3 regions of the Comamonas sp. lk genome follow, and region 3 is predicted to be linked to each of the others. Evidence: predicted binding sites of a transcription regulator. Region 3 holds the regulator's gene; each other region holds the start of a gene.
The links. Region 3 encodes sigma-54, which starts transcription at its own class of promoters, with help from an activator protein. Its sites were predicted from a motif close to TGGCANGNAANCTGCTTT; they were not measured.
Positions count from the first base shown of each region.

Region 1 (9,926 bases), on a different contig from region 3:
CCGCCAGCACCCTCTGGGCATTGCCGGCAGCGCAGGCGCTGGCCGCCGATGTCTACCCCAGCAAGCCCGTCAAGCTCATCGTTCCCTTTGCGGCAGGCGGCTCCACCGATATCGTGGCGCGGGTGATTGCTGAAGGCATGCGCTCCACCCTGGGCCAACCGGTGATCGTGGACAACAAGGGCGGCGCCGGCGGCCTGATAGGCAGCGAAGCCATTGCCCAGGCCGCCGCCGATGGCTACACCATTGGCATGGCCACCGTGAGCACGGCCACCATCAACCCCCTGCTCTACAAGCGCGCAATCAAGCTGGAAGGCAAGCTGCTGCCCGTAGCCAATCTAGTGACCATGCCCTCGGTCTATATGGCACACCCCAAGATGGGCGTGAACAACTTCAACGACTTTCTGGCCAAGATCAAGGCCCAGCCAGGTAGCTACAGCGCCGGCGTGCCGGGTCTCGGAACGCTGGGCCATCTGATGGTGGCTTCGTTCAACGAGACCATGAAGACCCAGATCCAGATCGTGCCCTATCGCGGCAACGGCCCGGCGCTCAATGACGCTCTGGCCGGCATGGTGCAGATCATGACCGACCAGCTGCCTTCGGCCATGCCCCAGATCAAGGGCGGCAAGCTGGTGCCGGTGGTGGTCGCCTCCCACGGCCGCTCGCCCGACCTGCCCAATGTGCCCACCTTCAAAGAACTGGGCTATGAAGAACTCAACGAGCTGGGCATCAGCTGGTTCGGTCTGGTCGTTCCATCCGGCACACCAGCAGCCATCGTCAAGCAGCTGCAGGAAGCCGCCGTCAAGGCTGCCCATCTGCCCGAGGTGCAAAAGCATCTGAAAAATCTGGGCGCCACCTCGACCGAAACGCCTCCAGCGCAGTTCCCGGCCCAGATCGCCGCCGAACTCAAGCGCAACAAGGCGCTGCTGGACAAGGCCGGCGTCAAGCCCGAATAAGCCGCTGTGCCTGACTCCCCGCCCGCCCATCTTTCTTCAAGCACCCGGCAAAGGATTTTCCCCATGCAAGCGATGAACGCCCTGCAGGATTTCTTTCAGCGTGAAACCCCGCGCATGACGGCTTTGGCCGATCAGATCTGGTCGCTGGCCGAGCTGCGCTATGCCGAGAATGCCTCGGCCCAACTGCACACGGCAGCGCTGGAACAGGCCGGCTTTCGCATCACCCAGAACGTGGCCGGCATTCCCACGGCCTTCATGGCCGAATGGGGTCACGAAGGCCCGGTGATTGCCCTGCTCGGCGAGTACGATGCGCTGTCGGGTCTGAACCAGCAAAGCGGCGCCCTGGTCTGCACGCCATCCACCGACAGTCCGGGCCTGGCCGGCCATGGCTGCGGCCACCACCTGCTGGGCACATCGGCCCACTTTGCGGCCATTGCGCTGCAACAGCATCTGAGCCGCACGGGCCAGAGCGGCCGCGTGCGCTACTACGGCTGCCCGGCCGAGGAAGGCGGCTCCGGCAAGACCTTTATGGCGCGCGCCGGTGTGTTCGACGATGTCGATGCCGCGCTGACCTGGCACCCGGCCAGCTACACCGGCCTGTTCAGTCAGAGTACTTTGGCCAATATCCAGGCCAAGTTCATCTTCCACGGCAAGGCTTCGCACGCCGCACATTCGCCGCACCTGGGCCGCAGCGCGCTGGATGCGGTGGAGTTGATGAACGTGGGCGTGAACTATCTGCGCGAACACATGCCTTCGGATGCGCGCGTGCACTATGCCGTGACCGATAGCGGCGGCCTGTCGCCCAATGTGGTGCAAGCCCGCGCCGAAGCGCTGTATCTGATACGCGCAGCGCGCAACCACGAAGCAGCCGAACTCTACGAGCGCGTGCAGAACGTGGCCCGTGGTGCGGCGCTGATGACCGATTGCAAGCTGGAGATCGTGTTCGACAAGGCCTGCTCCAATCTGCTGCAAAACAGCACCTTGAACGAGGTGATGTATGCGCAGATGCTGGCTCTGGGCCAGTTGCAGGTGGATGCGCAGACCCAGTCCGTGGCCGGCCAGTTTCAGGCCACGCTGGATCAGAACGACGTGGACGCCGTCAGCCGCCCGCTGGCCAGCGTGTTGCGCGGCAAGGTTCCGGCCATCTTCGAAGGCCTGTCGCCCTACGACCCCAAGGTCAACGACATCATGTTCGGCTCCACCGACGTGGCCGATGTGAGCTGGATCACGCCCACGGTCCAGGCCTGGGTGGCCTGCTACGCTTTCGGCACGCCGCTGCATTCATGGCAGATGGTCTCGCAAGGCCAATCCACCCTGGCCCATGCAGGCATGGTGCGTGCGGCCAAGATTCTGACGGCCACCGCCATCGAACTGCTGGCCCATCCCGAGCAGCTAAGCCTGGCCAAGCAGGAGCTGCTGCAGCGCCGCGGTGGCAAGCCTTATATCTGCCCCATACCGCCAGAGGTGCCGCTGCCGTTTTTGCGCAAGTAAACCGTCCGTATTTCAGCCTCAGGCCCTGCAAGCGATTGCAGGGCTTTTTTGCGGGCTGCTTCATGCGCGGCTGCGGTTACGGCCTGAGTCCTCGCCTCGCTTCTTGCGCACACGCAAAGCAGCGACCGTCAAAGCTTGACACAGCACAAGCCCTGGACGCCGGCTTCGGGCAATAGTCGGCCTATGACCGCATGCTGGCGGCTCAGCACAAGGAGGCCCCATGAAATTGATGATCGATCTTTTTTCCACCGACTACGGGCTGATGAGCCTGATCGTCATCGTCTTGATTCTGGTGATGGCGGTGTTCTTCACCTGCTTGTTCATGGGCAAGATGAAACACATTGCGGCCGAGGCCCCCAAGGAATGATTTTCATAGCTGCTAGCGCAATACGGATATAGGCTGCAGGCATAAAACACTCCAAAGCAGAGACAAAAAAGGCCAGAGATTGCTCCGGCCTTTTGTGTCTCTGCGATCACCGTCCTCAATAGTGCGGCGGCAGTTCGTCACGCAAATTGCGCTGCCCGGCACCCCCACCCTCGGGCACCTGGCGCTTGAGTTCGCGCAACTCGTTGATGAGCATGTCGATTTGCTGCTGCTGGCGGTAAATCGTCATATTGAGCTGCTCCAGCAGATCGTCGGTATAGCTGGCCTTGATCTCCAGCTCCATCACCCTGGTCTGCAGAGACTCCATGTCCTCGCTCATGCTCACCCTTTCAGCGCCTTGGCCAGACGCGCAATGCCATCGCGAATCTTCTCTTCGTCGGCCGTCGCAAACGAGAGGCGGAAGGTGGCGCTGTCGGCGTTCTGTGCATAGAAAGGCGTGCCCGGTACAAAGGCCACGCTTTCCTCAATGGCCTTTTTTGCCAGGACACCGGCATCGGCCAGCTGACCGCGAGCACCCGTCAGCCGCACCCACAGGAACAAGCCGCCTTGGGGCTGGACAAATTCCACGGCATCGCCGAGCTGCTCACGCAGCGCATCGCCCATGGCCTTGGCGCGCTTGGCATAGACCTCGCGCACATGAGCCAAAGTCTTGGGCATGGCGCCGGACTTCAGGTATTGCGCTGCCGTGGCCTGGGCAAAAGTGCTGGTGTGGGCATCGCTGAACTGCTTGCACATCACGGCGCGGGACAGCAGCTCGGGCGGAGCAATCAGCCAGCCTATGCGCAGACCGGGGCTGAGCACCTTGGACAGCGAGCCGCAGTGCGCCAGCCAGGCTCGGCTGCCAGGCACTTCGCGCGAGAGCGACAGCAGGCTGGCGGGCGGCGCTGCATCGAAGTACAGATCGCCGTAGGGATCGTCCTCCACCACCAGCGTCTGGTACTTGACGGCCAGCTCCAGCACTTTCTTGCGGCGTTCCAGGCTCAGCGTGGCTCCGCTGGGGTTGCCAAAAGTGGGAATCAGATAGACCAGCTTGGGCTGGTGCTCGGCAATCAGCGCCTCCAGCGCATCGGTGTTGACGCCGTGCTCGTCCACGGGAGCGGAGATGACTTCAGCGCCATAAAGGCGGAAACACTGGATGGTGGCCAGGAAAGTCGGGCCTTCCACGATAACCTTGTCACCTTCGCCCAGCATGGTCTTGCCAAGCAAATCCAGCGCCTGCTGGCTGCCCGTGGTCACGATGAGCTGCTCGGGCGCCACATCGGGCGCGCCCTTGCTGACCATGAAGGTCGAGAGCTGCTCGCGCAGCGGCTGATAGCCCTCGGTGGCGCCATATTGCAATGCCGCACCGGCCTCTTGCTGCAGGGCGGCTGCCGATGCGGCACTGATGCCTGCCACATCAAACATGGCGCTGTCCGGAAAGCCGCCTGCAAAGCTGATGATGCCGGGCTTGCCCAGCAGCTTGAACAGTTCACGGATCGCAGAGGTCTCTACGTTATCGAGTCGTTTGGCAAATTGCATACGTTTTTTCGTTAAAGCGCGACGGAGATGGGAATTGCAGGCAGTAGCACCTGCCCGCAAGCGCTCTATTGTGGCGCGCCCGGCGGGCCGTCGGGAAACACTCTTGTATTTGTAGGTACAAATGCCAGAGAAGCGTAAGACGATACCTAGCAATATGTCACTTTCGATAGGATTTATTAATTAAGTGTAACTTCGTTTCTGGAGATATGAATTGGACAGTTTCGGACGTGAAACAGGAATATGCACACACCGCCGCAGCAGGCGGCATGGACTCCGATTTCTTTTGGTGCACATCTTTAAGACGAGGGTTTTATGCGTACTTCTGATTTGACACAGAGCTTGCTGTCCGCGGACATGAACAGCAAAACCGGTCTGGGCCTGCGCAGTCTTTGCGCCGTGGCCCTCGCGGCCAGCCTGGCGGCCTGCGGTTCCAGCGGCTCGCTTCGCAGCGATACCGGCGCGGGAAGCGGCGGCAGCGGTGGTGGCGATGTGGTCGCCGGCGGCGGTGGCACGGGCGGCGGCACAGGCGGCGGCACAGGCGGTGGCACAGGCGGTGGCACAGGCGGTGGCACAGGCGGTGGCACGGGCGGCGGGACCGGTGGGGGCAACAACGGCGGCAACCCTGCGGCGGATTCTCTGACCGTGGTTCGCAACACCGTCAACAACACCAGCGATGCCCTGGGTGGCGTCAACGGCGTGATCACCGATGCCAATACGCTGGTCACCAGCGTGCTGGGCAAGGCGACAGATAACACCCCGCTGAGCGGCATCGCACAGCCGGCCAGCGGCATTCTGGGCAACACCAACTCTGCCGTCGCGTCTCTGACCAACGGAGTCAGCTCGGGGCTGGGTCAAATCGGCAAGACCGCCGACCCCATAGGCACCACGGTACAAAGCGTGGCCCCTGCCGTGGGCTATCTGGGTCAAGCTGTCGGCAGCGTGGGTAAGACCGTCAGCGCACTGGACAAGCCAGAGTTGGGCGCCGTGGGCGATGTGGCGGGTCTGGCAGGCGGTCTCGTCCAGACAGTGGGAGGCGGCGTCACCCGCCTGGAAGGAACGGTCAAGCAAGTGACGCAAAGCCCTCTGGTCAGCGGACTGACCAGCAATCTCAGCAGCACCGCCACACCCATTCTGGGCAGCGTGGTCGGCACGGTACAAAACCTGGGTCAGACCACCGGCATTGGTCAGCCGGTCAACAATCTGCTGACCACCGTGGGAGGTTTGGTCAGCCATGTAGGCACCGGTATTGCCGCTACCGACGCCCCCATCGTCGCACCGCTGGGCCAGGTGGTTGACGGAGTGGGCGAGACCGTTGCCGGCCTGGGCGGTCTGGCCAAAACACCAGGTTCCACTCCCCATGCCGGCTTGCTCAGCCCCGTCACCGGCCTGCTTGGCGGCGTGACCGGCGGCAGCAGTGCCGGCCTGCTCTCGCCGGTTACCGGTTTGCTGGGTGGAATCAATGGCGGTAGCAACGGAGGTCCTCTGTCTCCAGTCACCAGCCTGGTCGGCGGTCTGACCGGGGGTTTGACAGGCGGTTCCGGTGGAGGCGGCGTTCTGGCGCCCGTCACCCAACTTGTCGGCGGACTCACCGGCGGTGTGACCGGCGGCTCTGGTGGCGCAGCTGGCATAGGGGGCATTCTCACTCCCGTCACTCACCTTGTCGGCGGACTGACAGGTGGTGTGGCCAGCGGCTCCACGGCTCCCGTGGGCGGCATCCTGGCGCCTGTCACCCATCTGGTCTCTGGCGTGACCGGCGGGCTGACCGTGGCCGCCAATGCCACCACCAATGTGACTGCGGGCACGGAAGCCCAGGCCGGCCCACTGGGTGGTCTGCTGGGCGGAGTTCTCGGAAGCGTGGGAGCGCTGACGGCAGGTCTGGGCGCCACTGCCAAGTAAAGCATGGGCGATGTCATCCGGCATCGCCTGCTTTACAAGCCCGCTGCGTGCGGGCTTTTTTGCGACAGACCCCTATACCCAAAACAAGGTAAGCCACTAAAAATGCAGCAGAGAAAGAAAAGACAGGAGGGCGTTTTGGAGATGAAGCAAACAAGAACTTTTCGCCGCTCGCGTTGGGCACGCGCTTTGCCGCTGAGCCTGCCGCTGCTTTTCGGCACGGCTCTGACATGGGCCCAGTCGGGCAATCCGCTGCAAACCCTGCCCCGCGTGCCGCCAGCCAGCCGCCCTCAGGTGCCGATACAGATACAGACGCCCCAGGTCGGCAACCAGGATATTGCCAGCGTGCAAGTCGCTGTCAGGGGCGTGAATGTCCAAGGCAGCTCGGCCATTGCCTTCGATGAAGTCAGCGCCCTGTTCACGCCCTTCATCAACGGCACCCATACCGTGGGCGCTCTGGCCCAGGCGGCGCAGAAAGTGGGAGAGCTGTACCAGCAACGCGGATTTGCGCTCTCTTTTGCTTTTTTGCCGCCACAGAACTTTGCCGATGGCGTGGTCCTGGTCACCGTGGTTGAAGGCTATGTGGCCAATCTTCAGCTGGAGGGCGATTTCGGGCGTTCCGAATCCGGGATTCGCGAACTGGCCCAGCCCCTGCTTCATGAAAAACCGTTGACCACCCAGACCTTTCAACGACAGACCCAGCTGATGGCCCGTCTGCCGGGCGTGCAGATTGTCGCCTCTGCCAGCCTGCCCACCACCACGGATGGCGCCACCGCACTTGTCATCAAGTCCAAGCACAAGCCTGTGGTGGTGGCTTTTGGCGGCGAATTGCGCAAGCCCACACCGCGCGTGATTGCGTCGCTCACGCTCAACGACCCCTTGTGGGCAGGCAGCCAGTTGCAGCTGTCCACCATGCTGCAAAAACCCAGCAAGGAGCGTTTCAGCTCACTGGGCTTTACCCAGCTGCTCAATGCCGAAGGCACGCTGGCTCGGGCCAGCTTTTCTGACTACCGCAGCTTCAACAACCCCGCCACGCACATACCCGGCATTGACGACCTGACGCGCCAGCGCAAGCTTGATTTCAACATCAGCCACCCCTTGATACTGAGCAACCGCACGCAGCTGACAGGTACGGCCGGTCTGTACGCCATCAACTACAACAAGGAGCTGCAAACCAGCAACCAGTACCTTGCCAATGATGAGCGGGTGCGCACGCTGTACGCCCAGCTGGCATGGTCATCGTTCAGCCCGCAGGCCACACGCTCGGCCAATGTGTTGCTGGCGCGGGGCCTGAACTCCATGGGCGCCCAGGCAGGTCTGCTCTATCAGGACCCCAACCAGACGCTGCTTCTACCCTCCTCCGTGAAGCTCGACTTCACACGCCTGCTGATGGAATACAGCCAGCGCCACCGCTTTGCCAGCAAATTCGGCGCCGGCTTTGCCGTGGGCGGGCAGTACAGCCGCGACATTCTGCCCACGCCTGAAAAGATCTCCTTCGGCTCCAACCGCTTTGGGCGCGGCTATCAGGCGGGAGAGTTTTCCGGCGACTCGGGCCTGGGCGCCAGCGTGGAAGGCAACTACCAGTTTGTCATGGCCCATCAGTGGCTCAAATCCGTCGAGCCCTATGTGCTTTATGAATGGGCACGCACCCATCAGCGAACCAGCGGGCTGGCGGGCAATACCTTGCGCTCGGCCAGCCTCGGCCTGCGCTTGTCCGACAGCCGCCACTACTCCCTGGACCTTGCGGCCAGCAAGCCCATGGGTGACCGCACGGCCAACAACCCCGAGCGCGAACTGCGCTACAGCCTGCTTCTCAGCTACAACCTCGATCTCTGAGGTCGCACCCGTCTTGCGTCCAAGCCGCGGCCCGCAAAGCCCGCGGCTTTTTTAACGGCAGCAGGCAAGCGACAATAGCGCGATGAAAAAAAGCGAGATCGAGCCTTTTTTTGCCGCGCTCAAGGCCGCCAACCCCACGCCGCAAACCGAGCTGGAATACACCACCGTCTTTGAGCTGCTGACCGCCGTGCTGCTGTCGGCCCAGGCCACCGACGTGGGCGTGAACAAGGCCACGCGCAAGCTGTTTCCGGTAGCCAATACGCCGCAGGCAATTCTGGATCTGGGTCTGGAGGGGCTTGAGAGCTATATCAAGACCATAGGTCTGTACCGCAGCAAAGCCAAGCATCTGATGCAGACCTGCGCCATGCTGGTGAATCTGCATGGCGGCCAGGTGCCCAGCACCCGCGAAGAACTGGAAGCCTTGCCCGGCGTGGGCCGCAAGACCGCCAATGTGGTGCTCAACGTGGCCTTTGGCCAACCTACCATGGCGGTGGACACGCATATCTTTCGCGTAAGCAACCGCACCGGGCTGGCCCCCGGCAAGAATCCGTTGGAAGTGGAGAAACAGCTGCTCAAACGCGTGCCCGAGGAGTACGCCGTGGATTCTCACCACTGGCTGATCCTGCTGGGCCGCTATGTCTGCCAGGCCCGCAAGCCCCGCTGCTGGGAGTGCGTGGTGTCCCAATACTGCGATTTCACGCCCAAGACGGCCGCGCCCACGGCAGGAAAAAAGAGCTGAAACAGCCGCTAGCGTACATCACAAAAGCGTCAACAGCTATCAATACAGAAGCGGTCTTCAGCCCTTGGTGCTGACGCCTGCCGACTCGAAGCTGGCCATCTCGTTGAGCATGGTGCAGGCCGACAGCAGCAGCGGCCAGGCCAGTGCCGCGCCCGAGCCCTCTCCCAGGCGCAGTTGCCAATCCAACAGCGGCTGGGCCTGCAGCTGGGCCAGCATGCGGGTGTGGCCCGGTTCGCCCGAGCGATGGGCATAGACACAGCGCTGCAGCACATGGGGCTGCAGACGGCTGGCCACCAGAACCGCGGCCGTGGTGATGAAGCCATCCACCACAATCAGGCGGCGTTCGGCCGCAGCCTGCAGCACGGCACCGGTCATGGTCGCAATCTCCAGCCCGCCCATGGCGGCCAGCACGGCCAAAGGTTCCGTCACTGCCACATGCAGCTGCAACACCTGTTTGAGCACCGCCAGCTTGTGCTGCAGGCCCTGGGCATCGAGACCGGTGCCCACGCCGGTGACGGCTTCAATCGGTTCGCCGCACAGCCGCGCCAGCAGCAGCGACGCGGCCGAGGTGTTGCCAATACCCATCTCGCCCAGCAGCAAGGCATTGCCGGGCAGTTTCTTGACCAGCTCCGCCCCATTGCGCAAGGCCACGGCACATTGCTCGGCCGTCATGGCCGGCCCTTCGCTGCTATCGGCCGTGCCATAAGCCACCTTGCGGCGCCACAGGCGCGGCTCATAGGCCTTGGGCTGCTTGTGTTCAGGGTCTTGCTCGCGCACGGCAAAGTCCTTGGCCACACCGCAATCGACCACATTCAGGGCAATCCCGTTCTGCCGCGAGAGCACGCTGACCGCAGCCCCGCCGGCCAGAAAGTTCTCCACCATCTGCCAGGTCACATCCACCGGATAGGCCGACACGCCTTTGGCGGCCAGGCCGTGGTCTGCAGCAAACACCAGCATCTGCGGCGCCTGCAGCTGCGGCTGCTCGCTGCCCAGCACCGAGGCCAGCTTCAGCGCCAGCGCCTCCAGCACACCCAGCGAGCCCTGGGGCTTGGTCTTGAAGTCCAGCTTGTGCTGCACGCGTGCCAGCAGTTGCTCGTCGCTGATATCGGCC
Region 1 covers NZ_UOOB01000001.1:3,352,950-3,362,875, forward strand. Annotated here, with positions in the region: gene EAO39_RS15250 (tripartite tricarboxylate transporter substrate binding protein BugE) at 1-953, shown strand, start outside; gene EAO39_RS15255 (M20 family metallopeptidase) at 1,017-2,444, shown strand; gene EAO39_RS15260 (DUF3149 domain-containing protein) at 2,665-2,811, shown strand; gene EAO39_RS15265 (SlyX family protein) at 2,927-3,148, opposite strand; gene EAO39_RS15270 (PLP-dependent aminotransferase family protein) at 3,151-4,347, opposite strand; gene EAO39_RS23085 (collagen-like triple helix repeat-containing protein) at 4,702-6,243, shown strand; gene EAO39_RS15280 (POTRA domain-containing protein) at 6,385-8,076, shown strand; gene nth (endonuclease III) at 8,159-8,815, shown strand; gene cobT (nicotinate-nucleotide--dimethylbenzimidazole phosphoribosyltransferase) at 8,873-9,926, opposite strand, start outside.
Region 1: EAO39_RS23085 (collagen-like triple helix repeat-containing protein) is a predicted target of sigma-54. The motif match lies at 4,676-4,693, and genes of this name have one in related genera.

Region 2 (9,926 bases), on a different contig from region 3:
GGGCGCAAACAGCGAGGACGTCATGCCCTCCTTGAGGGCCCAGCGCTGCAGCTTCTCGCCCAAGGGGCGCTCAACTTGCTCATCCACAATCTTGCGACCTATATCGACCAGATGGCCGTACTGCACGCCGCTGGGGCAGGTGGATTCGCAGTTGCGGCAAGTCAGGCAGCGATCCAGATGCTGCTGCGTGGCGCGTGTGGGCTTGTGGCCTTCCAGTACCTGCTTGATCAGGTAGATGCGGCCGCGCGGGCCGTCCAGCTCATCGCCCAGGGTTTGATAGGTGGGGCATGTGGCCGTGCAAAAGCCGCAGTGCACGCATTTGCGCAGAATGGCTTCAGCTTCCTGGCCTTCGGGCGTGGCACGGAATTCGGGGGCGAGATTGGTTTGCATGGGCTCAGTCCTTGTTCTTACCAGTTCGCCGACAAACGGCCCACATTGAAAATACCTGCCGGATCAAAAGCCTGCTTGAGCCGCGCATGAATCTGCGCCGCCGTGCGCCCCGCCGCGCTGCCTTGCGCAAACACATCAAAGTCGGCCACACCGCTTATTTGATCTGCGCTTTCAGCTCTGAAAAGAGAAGCAAAACCACCCACAGACTGGGCCAGTTGCTGCAATGCCGCCGCAGCGCTGCGCGGCGCCTGCACCCAGCGCTGTGCGCCCAGCCAGTCCACCAGCGGGCCCACGCAGCCTGCGGGCAGTTGCAGCGGTGCTGTAGTGGCAGGCACGGACAGGCGCCACAGACAGTGATCGCCGGCCCTTGCACCGAACCAGGGCAGGCTCAGATCACGGCTGGCTGACCAGTCGGCGGCTACGGCATCGGTGTCCAGGCGCTCGCCGCCCAGCTTGAGGCAGGCAGCCTGCACCGCAGCCTGGGCCCCGCGCAGGCGCAGATACAGCGAGCCACCCGCTTGGCCAGCCTCATGCAGCCAGTTGCTGGCATTGAGCGGCAGCGGCTGGCCGCCCCATTGATTGAGCCACTGCAGTGCCTGCTGCTGGCTGCACTCGTCAAAGCGCAGCGTGGCCTCAGCCGGGGCCACGGGCAAGACCTTGAGGCTGACCTCGGTGATCACGCCCAGCGTGCCCCAGCTGCCGGCCATCAGACGCGAGACGTCATAGCCCGCCACGTTCTTCATTACCTGGCCGCCAAAGCGCAGCAGTTCGCCCCGCCCGTTGATCATCTCCAGGCCCAGAACGAAATCACGTACCGCTCCTACGCTGGCGCGCGACGGGCCGGAAAGGCCGGCCGCCACCATGCCGCCTACGGTGCTGCCGGGGCCGAAGTGCGGCGGCTCGAAGGCCAGACACTGGCCTTGGCCAGCCAGCTCGGCTTCCAGTTCGACCAGCGCAGTGCCGGCACGCACGGTCACGACCAGCTCGCTGGGCTCGTAGCTGACGATGCCGCTCAGGCTTCGCATGTCCAGCAGCTCGCCTTGCAGGGCATGGGCATAAAAGTCCTTGCTACCGCCGCCGCGTATGCGCAACGGTGTTTGGTCGGCAGCAGCGGCGCGTATGCGCTCGGTGATGGCTTGAAGGGCGTTGATTTGGCGGGTGGCTGAATCCATGGCTGCATGGTAGCGGCAGCGGTCGCCATAGAACCATGCTGCGCTTTTGATTTTTTTGAAACGCGAGCATGAATAAAAAAGGCCCCGCAGCATGCACTGCGGGGCCAACGTAATGAAACTGAACTAAAGCGAAAGGCTTGGCTTAGCGGGTATAGGCAACCTCCCCGTGAGAGCTGATGTCTAGACCTTGGCGCTCGGTTTCCTCGGAAACACGCAGACCCACGGTCAGAGCAGCAATCTTGTAGGCCACAAAGGACACCACACCGGACCAGACGATGGTCACCAGCACGCTCTCGACCTGCACCCACACTTGGTGAGCCATGTTGTAGCCTTCGGGCTCGATACCGCCCAGACCCTTGGCGCAGAACACGCCGGTCAGGATGGCACCCAGGATACCGCCCACGCCGTGGACGCCGAAGACGTCGCAGACATCGTCAACCTTGAGCATGTGCTTGAGGCCGGACACGCCCCAGAAGCACAAAGGGCCTGCAATGATGCCCATGACGATGGAACCCATTGGGCCGACAAAACCGGCAGCGGGCGTAATGGTCACCAGACCGGCCACGGCACCCGAAGCAGCACCCAGCATGGAGGCTTTGCCGCGCAGCAGGGCTTCGGCCACGATCCAGGAGATGGCGGCAGCGCCGGTCGCCAGGATGGTGTTGATGAAGGCCAGGCCGGCAATGCCGTTGGCGGCACCGGCGGAGCCGGCGTTGAAGCCGAACCAGCCCACCCACAGCAAAGAGGCACCCACCATGGTCAGCGTCAGGCTGTGCGGAGGCAGGGCCTCCTTGCCGAAACCGATACGCTTGCCCAGCATGTAGGCACCTACCAAACCGGCCACGGCCGCGTTGATGTGCACCACGGTGCCGCCGGCAAAGTCCAGCGCGCCATCGGCACCCAGCAGACCGCCGCCCCACACCATGTGGGCCATGGGGATGTAGCTGAAGGTGAACCACAGCACGGAGAACACGATCACGGCAGCGAACTTGATGCGCTCGGCAAACGCACCCACGATCAGCGCCACGGTGATGGCGGCGAAAGTGGACTGGAAGGCCACGAACACATACTCGGGGATGGTCTTGAGCGCGCTGGACAGCGTGTCCGGCGTGATGCCCATCAGGAACAGCTTGTCGAAGTTGGCGAAGAACTTGCCTTCGCCACCAAATGCCAGCGAATAGCCGTACACGGCCCACAGCACGGTGATCAAGGAAAAGACGACAAACACCTGCGCCAGCACAGACAGCATGTTCTTGGAGCGCACCAGGCCGCCGTAGAACAGTGCCAGGCCGGGAATGATCATCAAGATCACCAGCATGGTGGAGGTCAGCATCCAGGCGGTATCACCGGCGCTCAGGGTAGGCACGGCCTCTACGACGGCGGCAGCTTCGACCGCGGCCACCACCGCAGGCGCTGCTGCAGCTGCGGCACCGTCCTGCGCAAACACGGCTGCGCTGGCTGCCAACAGACCCAATCCAAGGCCTGCACTCAATAGCTTCTTGGTCATGGCAATCTTTCTCAAAAATGATTCCTGAGACGCTGCGGCGCTCAGAGGGCGGAGTCGCCGGTTTCGCCAGTGCGGATACGGATGGATTGCTCCAGCGCCTGCACAAAAATCTTGCCGTCGCCGATCTTGCCGGTGCGCGCCGCGCCTTCAATGGCGTCGATGGCCGCGTCCACCAGATCATCGGCAATGGCCGCCTCGATCTTGAGCTTGGGCAGGAAGTCCACCACGTACTCGGCACCGCGATACAGCTCGGTGTGGCCCTTCTGACGGCCGAAGCCCTTGACTTCGGTCACCGTGATACCTTGCACGCCGATCTGGGACAGTGCTTCACGCACTTCATCGAGCTTGAAGGGTTTGATGATGGCAATCACCATTTTCATGACAGGCTCCTGAGAAATTAAAAAGTCTTGGCCAGCGTCAGGATCAGACGCGCCTTGTTTACATCGCCAAAATAGGCTTTCTTGTTGGCACCAGCCACAGCTGCAGCCACAGAGAATCCGTCGCCCAGGTCATAGGCACCGCCCACGCTGTAATCCACGTAGTTGGGCACACCCAGGCTCTTGATGTCGCTGGAGAAATGTGTGTAACCAAGTGATGCTTTGAGTGTCACCTTGCTCATCACTTCCTGGCTGTAGGAGAACTGCAGATAACCGCTGTTGCGGCCCTTCAGACCCGAACCGGCCTTGGCACCGGCCCAGCCGAAGTAATCCTTGGACACGGTGTGCGAGTACTTGGCCGTGAAAGGGCCGTAGGTACCGGCACCGTAAATCTCCGTGGTGTTGCCGTTGGAGTTGCCCGAGTACACATAGGTCAGTGCGCCCACATCCCAGTCCACATCAGCGGCCTTGAATTTGTAGCCGCCGTAGAAGTCGGTTTCCAGCGAGTTGCCGGGCAGCCAGTCCACGGAGGAATTCCAGTTGCCCACGTAGAAGCCGCTGTCGCCGAAGCTATAGTCAAAACCGCCTTGCAGCGCAGGCTTGACGGCGCGCGTGCGGCTGGCGTCCTGATCCTGACCACGGAACTTGTAGTTGGTGGTCAAAGCCACATTGGCAGTGAGTTGTGCGTGAGCCCACATGGGGGCGGCAACGACGCAGGCCAATGCGGCAGTCTTGGCGAAGGTCTTGAAACGGCTAACAGCGATGCGGGTCATTCTGGCTTCCTCCGGTTTGAAAAAATTTGTGTTAACCGGTGAAAAGCACAGACCGTGCCAACATTGAGTTGCACTTCAATACGGCCTGTTTGTTGACCGATTTATTGGTATGAAAGTGCCATGCAGCCCTTGATCGAAAAGCGCTTCAAGCTATCAAAATCAATAGACGACGGGCGCCATCCAACGCAGGCTTGGCCATGCCCTGTGATGAGGCACGCAGGCAATGCGCGAATTTGGTGCGCAAGCAGGCTGGGCTCCTCGCACGAGCTCAATGCACTTAATTGGTGCAAATCAAGGGCGCAAAAAAGCCCGAGGCCTTGGGCACCCGGGCTTGGCAGCAAAAGCTGACTGCTTGATGGCGCGGATGGACGGCGCTTTCAGTAACTGGCTTGCGGCAGCTCGTTTCTGGTGAACACCAGTGACACCTTGGCCTCTTCGGGAATGGCGGGCAGCGCCGCATTCCAGTCCAGCCATGCCTGGCGCAGCTCGGCCAGTTTTTCGGGCTCGCGCTCACGCAGATTGGCGCGCTCGCGTGGGTCGGCGCTCACATTGAACAGGTATTCAATGCCTTCCACCTGCAGATACTTCCAGTCGCCACGCACCAACGCCCGCTGCTCGCGGTGCTTCATGCGCCAGGCCAGATCACGCTCGGGGCTCCAGCTGGCGTCCTTCATCACCGGCAGCAGGCTGATGCCGTCCAGCGGATAGTCGGCATGCGCGGCCACGTCGGCTGCGGCCAAAAAGGTGGCCGACCAGTCCATGGTCAGACTGGGCATATCGCTGACGACACCGGCTGCAATGCGCTCGGGCCAGCGCGCTACCAGAGGCACGCGAATGCCGCCTTCCAGCAAGTCCATCTTCTGGCCCACAAACGGCCAGTTATTGGAGAAGCGCTCACCACCGTTGTCGCTGGTAAAGACGATCAGCGTGTTCTCACTCAGGCCTTTTTTCTCCAGCGCATCCAGCACCCAACCAATGCCTTCATCCATGTGGTGAATCATGCGCTGGTAGGTTTCGATGGAGCCGCCGTCCGTGTGCTTGCCAATGCCGGCAATACGCTGGGCTTCCTCGCGGTCCTCACGGGTCAGCCAGGGCCAGTGCGGTGCGCTGTAGTGCAGGGACAGAAAGAAAGGCTTGTCCGCCGTCTGACGCTCGACAAAGTCCACGGCGCGCTGGCTCAGCAGGTCGGTCAGATAGCCGTCTTCCTGGTGCGGCTCTTCATTGATCCAGAAGTCCGGGCGGCCGCGCGGGTCGCAATGGGCAAAGTAATCATTGCCGCCGGCGTGAAAACCGTAGAACTCTTCATAGCCCGACAGGCGCGGGCCGAAATGCGGGGGGTAGCCCAGATGCCACTTGCCCACCAGGGCCGTGGCGTAGCCGGCGTCCTTGAGCAGCGAGGCCACCGTGGGGTGGTCTGGCGGCAGGCCCAGCACCTTGTCGCCGTGCACGCTGGCAATCGGCTCCTCGGCCGCGCCGCGCAAGCGGTACTGCCAGCGGCCCGTGGCCAGCGCAAAGCGGGTGGGCGAGCACACCGCCGAGTTGGAGTAGCCACGGGTAAAGCGCATGCCTTCACGCGCCATGGCATCCAGGCGGGGCGAGACATCGGTGGCATTGCTGTGCGCATCGCGTGCACCCGTGCAACCCAGGTCGGCATAGCCTATGTCATCGGCCAGGATAAAAATCAGATTGGGGCGGGAATCGGTCATGGGAGAAATCACAGAGAAGACACAAAAACAGGAGCAGCTATCGCCTGCAATCAATTGATTCAACGAAGTTTTAATGCTTGAACCAAAGCAAACCAAGCATTTGATGCTCCTAAAACCTCGGGCACTTGGCGCGGCGCTTGCAACTAGCAAGCCCCAAGCGCGAGACGGCCGGCAAGGGCCGCCCCGCAGCAAAGGCCGTCGTCCCCCTTCCAGGGGGAAGGCGCGGAGCGCCTCAGGGGGTATTGCCTCTCATGGCTTAAAGCCTGAACGTTTGACCGCTGGTGCCCATTGCGCACGATAGGCCTTGAGCATGCGATCAGTCTCCTGGGCGCTGCTGACCACAGGATCCAGCTTGGAAGCCGCAAATTTCTGCTGCGTATCGGCCTCCTTCATCACCTCCTGCACCAACTCGGACAGGCGCTGCACCGTGGCCGGCGCCATGCTTTGCGGCGCAAACAAGGTGTTCCAGCCGGTGCCGACCAGGCTCACACCCAGTTCCTTGAGCGTGGGAATCTCGGGCGCCATGGGGCTGCGCTTGTCGCCGGAGACGGCCAGTATCCGCAGCTTGCCGGCTTCATGCTGGGCAATCTGGGTGTCCAGGGTATCGACGGCAATCGGCACCTGACCGCCCATCAGGTCGGTCAGCAGCGGAGCCGAGCCCTTGTAGCCCACGACTTCGACCGGAACCTTGGCGCTCTCGCCCAGCATCAGCGCAAAAAAGTGCGGCAGGCTGCCGGTGGCAGGCACGCCGAAATTGGCGCGTTCCGGGTTGGCCTTGAGCCAGGCAAACAGATGAGACAGCTCTTTGACCGGCACGGCGCTAGCAACGGCCAGACCGAAGTCATAGCGGTTGACTTCGCTGATGGGCCTGAAGTCCTTCTCGGGGTCGTAGCCGGAGTCAGCAAACACCAGCGGTGCCACCACCATCACGGCAGGATTGGCCAGCAAAATCGCGGGCTGTGCGGCAGGGGCGTTCTTGACGTACTGGGCCGACAGACGGCCGCCCGCACCGGGCTTGTTCTCCACGATGACGGGGCTGCCCAGCTTGCTCTGCAGCTTGTCGGCCACGATGCGGGCCACGCGATCGGTGGCACCGCCGGGCGGGTAGCCCACCACGATGCGCAAAGGCGTCTTGCCCGGAAACAGCGGCGCCACGGCTTGCGCCTGCGCCAGAGCTGTACCCAGCAAACCGGCAGCCAACCCGGCACCGATTGCCCACTTGCCCAAGGTTCTTCTTTGCATTGCGACCATCTCCTTGTCCTTACGGCGAACCGCTCGCGCAAAAGTTATTCTTCATCAACAAAACTGGCAGTGTAAGGCGCCGGGCGGGCGGTACCGGTGAGCTTTTTCATGCCGTTTTCGTTCATCGCCCTACTCCGCCGTGAGCTTGATCTTGCGCACCAGAGCGCCCCATTTGTCCGACAGCTCCCTGGCTTTCTGCTGCGCCTGCTCGGGCGTGCTGCCCACCATCTCTATGTCCACGGACTTGACCTTTTCCTGCTGCCCAGGCGAGCGAATGGCCTGGGCCATGGCATCCAGAAAGCGCTTCTGGATCTCGGGCGGAACCCCCTTGGGCGCGGCCAGCAAGAGCCAGAACGTGCCGTCAAACTCCGGATAGCCGGATTCGGCAATCGTGGGTAGCTGGGGCAGTAGCGCAGAGCGCGTCTTGCCCGAAGTGGCCAGCGCCGTCACGCGGCCGCTCTGGATCTGGGGCAGCACCGTGGGCGCAGCCAGAAAGCCGCAGTCGACCTGACCGCCCATGAGATCCTGCATGGCGGGCGCCGGGCCCTTGTAAGGAACATGCACCATTTTTGTACCCGTGGCGGAAAGCAAGGACTCCATCACCAGATGACCGGGCGAGCCGGCGCCGCCGGTGGCATAGGTCAGCTCCCGGGTACGAGTAGCGTCCACCATGTCCTTGACGGACTTGAAGCCCAGGGCGGGGTTGCAAATCAGTGTCTGCGAGAACCGGGCCGCCGCATTAAGCACCACGATCGCGTCACCGGCATAGCCCTGGTTCTTGTAGATGTGCTTGTTGACCGTGAGCACCGGGTCCATGGCCCAGAACCAGGTGTAGCCGTCGGCCGGGGCCCGGGCGACTTCGGCTGCGCCGATATTGCCGTTGGCGCCGGGCTTGTTTTCCACAATCACCGGCTGGCCCAGCACTTTTTGCACCGCCGCAGCCAGGGGACGAATGGCGATGTCGGAAGGGCCGGCGGGCGGGTTGGGCACGATGATGCGTATGGGCTTGGCAGGCCAGGCATCGGAGGCATGGGCCACTGCCCCCCATTGAGCGGCCAGCAAACTCGCTGCTCCCAGCATTCCCAAGGCGCGACGGGTCATACGAAAGCAAGGCATGGTGTCTCCTGTAGATGTCTTTGGAGCCACTGTAAGCAGTGCCTGGATAATGAATCTAATCCATCATCCCTAGAGAAAACCCACAGAGCCTCATGCCCAAGGAACCAAGCCACCCATGGCGGCAAGCATCCAAGCTGGACGACTTGTTTCTCTATCACCTGGCACGGCTGATGAGCTCGGCAGGCTCCATGGTGGTACGCATGTGCGAGGGAGGTTTTGGCATCACCCGGCGTGAATGGCGACTCATAGGTCTGTTGGCCGACCAAGGGCCTATGCAGCCTTCACAGCTGGCAGAACATGCACAGCTGGACCGTACCCGCACCTCGCGCACCATCTCCACCCTGATCGCCAAGGGCCTGCTGCAAAAGCAGGGCATTGCCGGAGACGGACGCCAGGCGCTGGTACAGCTGTCGGCCGCCGGTCTGGCTCTGCACGCCCAGTTGTTTCCCCAGGTACGGCAGATCAATCAGGAGCTGCTCGGCGACATCAGCGATGCCGAGCTGCAGCTGCTGTCGCAGATGTTTACCCGCATAGGGGCGCGGGCCGCCCTGATGCAGCAGCAAGGCGACTTCCCCAAGGCGGAGCGTAGACGCGGGCGCTTGACGCCACGGCCGCCGCCGCGAGACGACACAGCGCGCTGACGGTTTGCGCTCCCTCTGCACTCACCCTCTTGCCTGTGTGCAAGGCTTGCGCCTACCCTAGGGCCTTCAATGCGGATCGAGGGACTTATGGGACTTGCCTTAGTTCAGAGTCGTGCCTTGCTGGGCCTGCAGGCGCCGCGCGTCACGGTGGAAGTGCATCTGGCCAACGGTCTGCCCTCGTTCACGCTGGTAGGTCTGGCCGATGTGGAAGTCAAGGAAGCCCGCGAGCGCGTGCGGGCCGCCATACTCAATGCAGGGCTGGAATTTCCCAATAACCAGCGCCCAACCGTCAATCTGGCGCCCGCCGACCTGCCCAAGGATTCAGGACGATTTGACTTGCCGATTGCCCTGGGCATTCTGGCCGCCAGCGGGCAGATTGAAGCCGGCCGCCTGGCCGACTATGAGTTTGCGGGCGAGCTATCCCTGACCGGCGCGCTGCGCCCCGTGCGCGGTGCCCTGGCCACGGCGCTGGCCCTGCAGCGCCAGCAGCAGCACACGCGCTTGGTGCTGCCGCCCGAGAGCGCCCAGGAAGCGGCTTTTGTCGCCGGCACCGAAGTGTTCTGCGCCCGGCATCTGCTGGATGTGGCACGGCAGTTCATGGCCCATGCGGCGCCTGAGGAGGGCGACCCGGAGCTGGCGCAAGAGCCAGGCTGGCAGCGCATGGCCCCCACCGAGGCCGTGGCCGCCCCTCAGACTCTGGATCTGCGCGAAGTACGCGGCCAGGCCCAGGCCAAGCGCGCTCTCGCAATTGCAGCAGCTGGCGCACATGGCGTCTTGATGGTAGGCCCGCCAGGCTCTGGGAAATCCATGCTGGCCCAGCGCTTTGCTGCCTTGCTGCCGCCCATGACGGATGAAGAAGCGCTGGAAGCGGCTGCCATTGCCAGCCTCAGCGGCCGTTTCACACCGGCCCAGTGGCGGCAGCGCCCGTTTGCTGCGCCACACCACACGGCCAGCTCGGTGGCGCTGGTCGGCGGCGGCTCGCCCCCCAGACCGGGCGAAATT
Region 2 covers NZ_UOOB01000001.1:410,709-420,634, reverse strand. Annotated here, with positions in the region: gene glcF (glycolate oxidase subunit GlcF) at 1-390, opposite strand, end outside; gene glcE (glycolate oxidase subunit GlcE) at 408-1,562, opposite strand; gene amt (ammonium transporter) at 1,705-3,069, opposite strand; gene EAO39_RS01875 (P-II family nitrogen regulator) at 3,111-3,449, opposite strand; gene EAO39_RS01870 (TorF family putative porin) at 3,467-4,219, opposite strand; gene EAO39_RS01865 (sulfatase-like hydrolase/transferase) at 4,597-5,925, opposite strand; gene EAO39_RS01860 (Bug family tripartite tricarboxylate transporter substrate binding protein) at 6,175-7,167, opposite strand; gene EAO39_RS01855 (tripartite tricarboxylate transporter substrate binding protein) at 7,297-8,283, opposite strand; gene EAO39_RS01850 (MarR family transcriptional regulator) at 8,376-8,924, shown strand; gene EAO39_RS01845 (YifB family Mg chelatase-like AAA ATPase) at 9,012-9,926, shown strand, end outside.
Region 2: EAO39_RS01870 (TorF family putative porin) is a predicted target of sigma-54. The motif match lies at 4,262-4,279, and genes of this name have one in related genera.

Region 3 (9,926 bases):
GTACAGCGCAGTTCCCCAGGCCGAGGCTGGGGACAAAAGCCTGCCGGCTGGCCTTTGCGGCAGACCACCGATTTCGTGCAAGCGCGCCTTGCGGGCGGAAGAACCTGGCGCAAATCATCGCTGCCAACCCGCGATAGAGCAGGTCTGGCCCGCCTATTGATGGGCTGGAGGAATAAGCGATATGCCCGTGCCGGAACTGCTGCAAATCCATGTATTTAGGTATATAAATATTTGAGTTCTTTAAAGACTCATGACTTCTAAGTAAAAATCTAGAAAAATGAATTTCATGATCTTGACTTGTGAAAAGTGAAAACATGTGCTCAAGCTACTTAAATTGATAGCTGCAAGCGTATGAATAACGCGGATTTCAAGCCGATTTCATCCATAAGAAAGCTGCTGTTGCGGTAAATGCTCCTTGAATCAGAGCAGTCCGTGCAGGAGACAACACGCAACGAGACAGGAGCAGTCATGGACAAACTCAAGGCATTTGAGTCCTTTGTATCAGTGGCCACGCGCGGCAGCCTTACGGCAGCGGCCAAGGCCGAGGGCGTGGCGCCCGCCATCATGGGGCGGCGCCTGGACGCGCTGGAAGAGCATCTGGGCGTCAAGCTCATGGTGCGCACCACACGCCGCATTTCGCTCACGCATGAGGGCAGCGCCTTTCTGGAGGATTGCCAGCGCCTGCTGTCCGATGTCTCCAATGCCGAAGCCAGCGTCAGCGCGGGCGGCGTCAAGGCCACAGGCCATTTGCGCATCACGGCACCGGCCGGCTTTGGCCGCCGCCACGTGGCACCGCTGGTGCCGCGTTTTCGCGATTTGCACCCCGATGTGACGATTTCGCTCAATCTGTCGGACCGGGTGGTGGATCTGGCCGGCGAAGGCTTTGACTGTGCGGTGCGCGTGGGCGATTTGCCCGATTCGGCCCTGGTCAGCGTGCGCATTGCCGACAACCGCCGCCTGTGTGTGGCCACGCCCGACTATCTGGCGCGGCGCGGCACGCCCAAGCACCCCAGCGAGCTGACGCAGCACGACTGCCTGACGCTGTCCAGCGATGCTTCGCAAACCCGTGGCTGGGCGTTTCGCATTCCGCATCCCGAAAGTGGCACCAGCGAAGTCGTGCACTTCAAACCCGGTGGCCCGCTCGATTGTTCCGATGGTCAGGTGCTGCACGACTGGTGCCTGGGCGGCTGGGGCATTGCCTGGCGCAGCACCTGGGAAGTGGAGGCCGAAATCGCCGCCGGCCGCCTGATACCCGTGCTCGAAGAGTTTGCCGCCCCGCCCAACGGTATTTTTGTGGTCTTTCCCCAGCGCAAGCACATGCCGCTGCGGGTGCGCATGTGGATCGACTACCTCAAGCACTATTACAACCAGGCCGATTTCTTTCGCATAGGCCTGGCCGGCTGAAGCGTGGGGTCTGATTTTTCGCGCACGGCATGCTCCGCTGCCGGGCGTGGGAAAGGGTAGACAATGGATTTCTCGCCGCTTTGGAATTTTCTCTGGAGCACCACGGAGTTCTTCTACCGCTTAGCCATGACCCTTGAAGCTGTTCTCGCCAGCGTCCACCTGCTGGCCATCTTGACCCTGGTGGTGTTTCTCTCCAGCCAGGCGGCGCTTTGCCGTGTGGAGTGGATGAATGCCGCCGTCGTTCAGCGGCTGGCGCGGCTGGACATGATTTACGGCATCGTGGCCGTGGTTCTGCTGCTCACGGGTCTGGCGCGGCTGTTCTGGGGCGTGAAGGGCATGAGCGGCTATATGGCTTCTCCGCTGTTTCACCTCAAGATGAGTTTGTTCATTCTGGCCGCGCTGCTGTCCATCAAGCCCACCCTCAGCTTCCGCCGCTGGCGCAAGACTCTGGTTGCCTCCGGGCAACTGCCGGCCGCCGAAGAGGTGGCTCAAACCCGCAAATGGGTGATGTGGCAGGCTCATGTGGTGCCGGTGATCGCCGTGGTGGCGATTTTCTGGGCACGGGGCATGTAAAACGCCTGGGCCGGCGCAGTCCGGCTTGCCGGGTGAACCCGGTTTCGCGGGCTGGTTTCGTCCCCTCAAAATGCTGCGTTGCAACGACTTGTTGCTTGCACGCAATCCAGCGAGTCAGCGCAGGTGAGGGCAGGCACGTAAAATCCCCCGATGCTCTCCGTCAAACAGGAATTGCTCGCAGCCCTGGCTGCTGAGCTCGAAACACTCTCGCCCGGCGCTGGCGCACGCGCTGCGTTCGAAAACCCCAAAGTGGCAGCCCATGGCGACTTCGCCTGTACGGCGGCCATGCAACTGGCCAAGCCGCTCAAAGCCAACCCGCGCGCTTTGGGCGAACAGCTCAAAGCCGCTTTGGAAGCCACACCGGCCTTCCAGCAATGGGTTGATGCGATTGAAATTGCAGGCCCCGGCTTTTTGAACATTCGCTTGAAGCCCGCCGCCAAGCAGCAGATCGTGCGCGAAGTGCTGGCGCAGGGAGCCGAGTTCGGCAACCAGGCCAGCCGTGGCGAAAACATTCTGGTCGAGTTCGTCTCCGCCAACCCCACCGGTCCGCTGCACGTGGGCCACGGCCGTCAGGCTGCGATTGGCGATGCCATCAGCAATCTGTACTCCACCCAGGGCTGGAAGGTGCACCGCGAGTTTTATTACAACGACGCGGGCGTGCAGATCGACACCCTGACCAAGAGCACGCAGCTGCGCGCCAAGGGCTTCAAGCCCGGTGACGAGTGCTGGCCTACCGACGGCGAGAACCCGCTGGCCAAGAATTTCTATAACGGCGACTACATTGCCGACATCGCCAACGCCTTCCTGGCCAAGGAAGCCATCAAGGCCGATGACCGCGAGTTCACGGCCAATGGCGATGTAGAGGATTACGACAACATCCGCCAGTTCGCTGTGGCCTATCTGCGCAACGAGCAGGACAAGGACTTGCAGGCCTTCAACCTCAAGTTCGACGAGTACTACCTGGAATCGAGCCTGTACGAAAACGGCCATGTCGAGGAAACCGTCAAGCGCCTGATCGCCAACGGCAAGACCTACGAGCAAGACGGCGCGCTGTGGCTCAGGTCCACCGACTACGGCGACGACAAAGACCGCGTGATGCGCAAGACAGACGGCGGCTACACCTACTTCGTACCCGATGTGGCCTATCACATCCAGAAGTTCAAGCGTGGCTTCACCAAGGTGGTGAACATTCAGGGTACCGACCACCACGGCACCATTGCCCGCGTGCGCGCCGGGCTGCAGGCGGCCGATGTGGGTATTCCTCAGGGCTACCCCGACTACGTGCTGCACACCATGGTGCGCGTGGTGAAGAATGGCGAGGAAGTGAAGATCAGCAAGCGTGCCGGCTCCTATGTGACGCTGCGCGATCTGATCGAGTGGACCAGCAAGGATGCCGTGCGCTTCTTCCTGCTCAGCCGTAAGCCCGACACCGAATACACCTTCGACGTGGATCTGGCCGTGGCCCAGAACAACGATAACCCCGTGTACTACGTGCAATACGCCCATGCGCGTATCCAGTCGGTGCTGCGTGCCTGGCAAGAAGCCGGCGGCGCCGGCCTGCCGTCGCTCAAGGACGTGGACCTGTCGGCGCTGGAAGGCCCGCAAGCCCAGGCCCTGATGCTGCTGCTGGCCAAGTACCCCGAGATGCTGACGGCCGCTGCCGAAGGCAATGCTCCGCATGACGTGACGTTCTACCTGCGCGATCTGGCTTCCTGCTATCACAGCTACTACGATGCCGAACGCATCCTGGTGGATGATGAAAAGCTCAAGCTGGCCCGCCTGGCCTTGGTCGCAGCCACCGCTCAGGTGCTGCACAATGGTCTGGCTGTGCTGGGTGTCAGTGCACCCGAGCGCATGTAATCAAAGCGTCAAGCGGAAAGCCTTTAGCGACCTATGAAGAAGCAGCAACGCGGCGGCACCATCCTGGGACTGATTTTCGGCATGGTCATTGGCCTGGCAGCGGCTCTGGCCGTGGCCGTCTATGTGACCAAGGTGCCCGTTCCCTTTCTGAACAAGGGCGGTAACAACACGGATCGCGACGCCGTCGAGGCTGAGCGCAACAAGAACTGGGACCCGAACGCACCGCTGCAAAGCCGTGCGCCGCTACCGACTCCTGCTGTGCCGCCGGCTGCCGTGGAAACGCCTGCCGTGCCCGTAACGCCAAGCACGCCGGTGGCTCCGGTCACGGCCACAGGCACTGCTGCGCTGGACCCCGTGACCGGCAAGCCGGTCACGCCTGCCCAGCCCCATGTCGATCCCGCCAAGCCGGTCAAGCCGGCCACGGGTGATCCTCTGGGCGATCTGGTCAAGGAGCGCTCCGCTGCCGCCGAGAAGGCTGAAAAAGCCCGTGCCGACAAGGAAAAAGCAGCTGCCGTGGCGGCTACTGGCGGCGAGCCCGGCTTCAACTACTTTGTGCAGGCCGGTGCTTTCCGTGGCGAGAAGGAAGCCCAGGCGCAGCGCGCCAAGCTGGCCATGCTGGGCTGGGAAGCCCGGGTCAGCGAGCGTGAGCAAAACGGCATCACCGTGTTCCGTGTGCGCGTGGGTCCGTTCAACAAGCGCGATGAGGCCGAGCAGCTCAAGGGCAAGCTCGACGGCGCCGGTGTGGATTCCACCCTGGTTCGCGCCGCAAGGTAAAACATCTTTGAGGCCCAGGCTGTGCCGGGCTTGAGAGCTGGGTTGAACTTTTTATGGCTGATGGCCTCTGACACTGCAGACCTGATTTAGGAGTTGGTTTTGATGAAACGCCGCGAATTTTCTCTGGTTGCATCTGCTGCAGCCACTGGTGCTTTGACACTGGGTTCCTCTGCCACCTGGGCTCAGGCCGCAGGCTTCAAGGAAGGCAAGGACTACCTCAAGCTCAGCAAGCAAGCCCCTGTTAGCGCGCCCGCCGGCAAGGTCGAGGTGATCGAGTTCTTCTGGTATAGCTGCCCGCACTGCAATGTTTTCGAGCCCACGTTTGCGGCCTGGAAGAACGCAGCGCCTGCCGATGTGGTGGTCAACCGCGTGCCCGTGGCCTTCAATGCCTCTTTTGTGCCTCAGCAAAAGCTGTACTACACCCTGGAAGGCATGAATCTGCTGGGTACGCTGCACGCCAAGGCCTTCCACGCCATTCACGTGGAACGCAACCGTCTGGCCACCGATGACGCCATCTTCGAATGGGCCGGCAAGCAGGGCGTGGATGTGGCCAAGTTCAAGGAGATGTACAACTCCTTTACCGTCTCCAACCAGGTGCGCAAGGCCACCCAGCTGCAGCAGGCCTACGACGTGGAAGGCGTGCCTGCCATGGGCGTGGCCGGCAAGTACTACACGGATGGCACCAAGGCCGGCAACATGGAAAATGTGTTGCGCGTGGTCAATGCCCTGATCGTGTCCAGCCGCAAGGGCTGATACGGCGAGCGCAGCTTGTACATCCCAAAAGCCCGCCAGGTCTGCCTGAGCGGGCTTTTTCATACCCGTATGGCGAGGTTTTGATCCGGGCCAGTGTATGTTTGCGGCGGCGCCAAAAAGGGAATGACTACAATGTATGCAAGAAACGTGCCCTCCATGACCAAACGACTTCTCTCTTTCGTGCTGGCCTCGGCTTTTGCCGTATTGGCCGGCACGGCGCATGCCGAAAAGGCCGATAGCGCCAAGCCCATGAATATCGAGGCCGATGCATTGCGCCACGACGAGCTTCAGCAGACCAGCGTTTTCACCGGCAATGTGGTGATGACCAAGGGCACCATCGTGCTGCGCGGTACGCAGCTGGATGTACGCCAGGATGCCGAAGGCTTTCAGTACGGCGTGGTCAAGGCCGAGCCGGGCAAGCGTGCCTTCTTCCGCCAAAAACGCGACACCGAACCCGGTCAGCCCGATGAGTTCATTGAAGGCGAGGGCGAGGTCATCGAGTACGACGGCAAGGCCGATATCGTCAAATTCATTCGCCGTGGCGAGATGCGCCGCTACCGTGGCGGTCAGCTCAGCGACCAGGTCACGGGCTCGGTCATCGTCTACAACAACATCACCGACGTCTATACCGTCGACGGTCAAAAGACCAGCGGTGGCCTGCCCAGCTCCTCCGTGGGCCAGGGCGGTCGGGTGCGCGCCATCATGGCGCCCAAGGACGGCACGCCAGGCGCCCAGCCCAAGCCAGCCCAGCCCAAGGCCGAGCCCTTGCGCCAGAGCATGACGCTGGGCGGTGAGAAAGCCAGCGACAAGGCAGGTGACAAGAAATGAGCCGTGACAGCACCCTGCGCAGCGGCGAAGCGGACAGCCGCCTGGAGGCCAGGCATCTGGCCAAGTCCTATGGCAGCCGCAAGGTGGTCAAGGACGTGTCTTTGTCCGTGCAAAAAGGCGAGGTCGTCGGTCTGCTGGGCCCCAACGGCGCGGGCAAGACCACCTCGTTTTACATGATCGTGGGTCTGGTGCGCAGCGATGGCGGCGAGATCTTCATCGACGGCCATGCCGTGGGCAATATGCCGATTCACCAGCGCTCGCGCCTGGGACTGTCCTATCTGCCGCAGGAAGCCTCGATTTTCCGCAAGCTCAGCGTGGAAGAAAACGTCCGCGCCGTGCTGGAACTGCAAAAGGACGAGCAAGGCAAGCTGCTCTCCAAGGAAGAGATAGACAAGCGGCTGAACAATCTGCTCAAGGAATTGCGCGTGGAGCATCTGCGCCAGTCTCCGGCGCTGGCCCTGTCCGGGGGCGAACGCCGCCGGGTGGAAATCGCCCGCGCCCTGGCCACGCAGCCACGCTTCATTCTGCTCGATGAGCCGTTTGCCGGTATCGACCCCATCGCGGTGATCGAAATCCAGCGCATCATCGGCTTCTTGAAAGAGCGCGGCATTGGCGTGCTGATTACCGATCACAACGTGCGCGAAACCCTGGGTATCTGTGACCACGCCTTCATCATCAGCGACGGCCATGTACTGGCCGAAGGTACGCCAGAGCAGATCGTGGACAACGCCGATGTGCGCCGAGTCTACCTGGGTGAACACTTCCGCATGTGATGCGTGAGTTGACCACCGCGCTCCCCCGTTTCCTGTGGCTGCTGTCCCTGCATCGGGGGCATGCCGGGGTCGCTTGCACATCAAGGATGTTCAGTTGATGAAGCCGGGCCTGTCCTTACGCGTATCCCAGCATCTGTCGCTCACGCCGCAGCTGCAGCAGTCGATTCAGTTGCTGCAACTGTCCACGCTGGAGCTGGCGCAGGAAGTCGAACAGATGCTGGTGGACAACCCGTTTCTGGAGCGCGACGGCGACGACGTCGATGCGCCGATGGACGCTCCTTCTATGGAAGCGGCTGCCGCCGAATCCATGGGCACTTCAGATGGCTACTCATCTGAAACTGAATATTCATCAACACAAGCAGCTTCTGAAACCATAGCGGAAACGCCGACCACCGAAACCCCCGAGACGCTGGACTGGAGCGGCGACGGTGCCGACGGACAAGACGGGGAATGGGGGGGCGAATCCAGCAGCGAATGGGATGGCCCCTCCTCGTCCGGCAGCCGCAAAAGCGATGGCGACGAGGAAACCGACGCCATCGATCTGGCGCGCGAGCATGAAAGCCTGAGCGATTTTCTGCACCGCCAGGCGCTCAGCCTGCGCCTGAGTGCCGAGGACTGCGCGGCGCTGCGCTTTCTGATCGAATCGCTGAACGACGACGGTTATCTGGAAGAGCCTCTGGCCGATCTGGCCTACAGCCTGGCCGGTGACGACCTGGAAGAGCGCGAAGAGCTGGAGCAGCGCTTTGCCATGGCGCTAAAGTTGCTGCAAAGCCTGGAGCCCGTGGGCGTGGGTGCACGCGATCTGGCCGAATGCCTGCAACTGCAGCTGCGCGATCTGATTCGTCTGGCCGAAGATGAGGGCACGACAGCAAAGCACTGGGATGTGCTGCAACTGGCCCTGTCCATGTGCTGCCAGCCCATGGACTTGCTGGCGCGACGCGATATGCGCAAGCTCTCCAGCCTGTGCGGCGCGCGCGAGGAAGCTTTGCGCGAGGCCCTGGCCCTGATTGCGCGGCTGGAGCCGCGACCCGGCCGCCGCTTCGTGGATGTGGAGCGCCATATCGTGGTGCCCGATGTCATCGTGCGCCCGGTGCGTGTCGGCTCGGGCCGGATGGAGTTTTCCGTTCGCCTCAACACCGAAGTCATGCCGCGGCTCAAGGTGCATGACATTTATGCCGGCGTGCTGCGCCGCCACAAGAACAGCGAAGGCCATGCGGCACTGCAGCAGCGGCTGCAGGAAGCGCGCTGGTTTATCAAGAACATCCAGCAGCGCTTTGACACCATCTTGCGGGTGTCGGAAGCGATTGTGGAGCGGCAGAAAAACTTCTTTGTGCATGGCGAGCTGGCCATGCGCCCGCTGGTGCTGCGCGATATTGCCGATGCCCTGGGCCTGCATGAATCCACCATCAGCCGCGTAACCACGGCTAAGTACATGGCCACGCCCCAAGGCACGTTCGAGCTCAAGTACTTCTTCGGCTCGGGCCTGGGCACCGAGACCGGCGGCAGCGCCTCCAGCACGGCTGTGCGGGCGCTGATCAAGCAGTTTGTGGATGCGGAAGACACGAAAAAACCGCTGTCGGACGCCAAGCTGGCCGATATGCTCAAGGAGCAAGGCATTGAATGCGCCCGTCGCACCGTGGCCAAGTATCGCGAGCAGCTGAAGATCCCCACCACCACGTTGCGCAAGGCGCTGTAAGCCACGCCCAACAAAAAAGCCGCTGATGCCATGCTCAGCGGCTTTTTAATTTGGTGCGCAAAGCGCCTCAGGCGGCATCCATCAGTTCGGGATCAACCACCAGATGAATAGCGCCAGCACGGCAATCATCAGCCCAAATTTGAGGACCTTGTAGAAGGTCGGGTTCCAGCTGCGGAAGGCGCGGCGGTACTTGCCGGCGTAGAAGGAAATCTTGAAAAGCTTGCTGATCATGCCGCGGGGATCACCCTCGTTGTTGGGCGAGCTGGCGGCGGCCACCACATTCTTGCCCAGCCAGTGATTGAGCCACTGGGCAAAACCGTTGGTCATGGGGCGCTCCACATCACAAAACAGCACGATGCGATTGCCTTCCGAGCGGTTCTCGGCCCAGTGCATATAGGTCTCGTCGAAGATCACGCCCTCGCCCTCGCGCCAGCTGTAGGGCTGACCATCCACTTCGATCATGCAGCGGTCGTCATTGGGCGCCAGCACGGCCAGGTGGTAGCGCAGCGAGCCCGCATAGGGATCGCGGTGCAGATTGAGCTTGGCACCGGGCGGCAGCTCGGCAAACATGGCGGCCTTCACGCTGGGAATGGATTTGACCAGCGCCGTGGTCTTGGGGCACAGCTCCATGGCCGAGGGGTGGGCATCGCCATACCACTTCAGATAAAAGCGCTTCCAGCCGGTCTTGAAGAAGGAGTTGAAGCCTGCATCGTCATTGTTGGCGGCGGCCTTGATCTGCATGTTTTTCTGCAGATTGACGGCTTCTTCGCGGATTTCGCGCCAGTTGGCCTGCAGCGGCGCCAGCTCGGGGAAGGTGCTTGTGGGCAGATAAGGCGTGCGCGGCACCTTGCTGAACATCAGCATGAAGACGTTGAAGGGCGCGGTGAAGGTGGAATGATCAAACAATTGCTTCACCACCTTGTGACGCACCTTGCCGCGCAGGTGCATGTACAGCCCGCAACCGAAAAACAGCACTACCAATGCCAGGACGATGATTTTTGCCATGGCGGCAATTTTACCGGGGTGCTCCAGCAGAGGCCATGGCACAGGTCAAACAGCGTTTTTCTTGAGGGCTCTCAAAGTTGATAGCTGAAGGCGCTTTCTATTCAATGGCTTGAGTCGATATTGATGCCGATCTATTGGAGATAGGCCCGGCTTGGCGCCACCGGGCCGCTGGTCGACGGGAGAAATCGACGTCTAGACAGGCAGGGGATTATTCCTACCCCTATGCACAAAGCCTGAGCCTATAAAACAAGGACTCGGTT
Region 3 covers NZ_UOOB01000002.1:757,088-767,013, reverse strand. Annotated here, with positions in the region: gene EAO39_RS22340 (LysR family transcriptional regulator) at 469-1,404, shown strand; gene EAO39_RS22335 (DUF2214 family protein) at 1,531-1,977, shown strand; gene argS (arginine--tRNA ligase) at 2,128-3,837, shown strand; gene EAO39_RS22325 (SPOR domain-containing protein) at 3,871-4,611, shown strand; gene EAO39_RS22320 (thiol:disulfide interchange protein DsbA/DsbL) at 4,714-5,364, shown strand; gene lptA (lipopolysaccharide transport periplasmic protein LptA) at 5,521-6,192, shown strand; gene lptB (LPS export ABC transporter ATP-binding protein) at 6,189-6,965, shown strand; gene EAO39_RS22305 (RNA polymerase factor sigma-54) at 7,063-8,661, shown strand; gene EAO39_RS22300 (aspartyl/asparaginyl beta-hydroxylase domain-containing protein) at 8,743-9,666, opposite strand.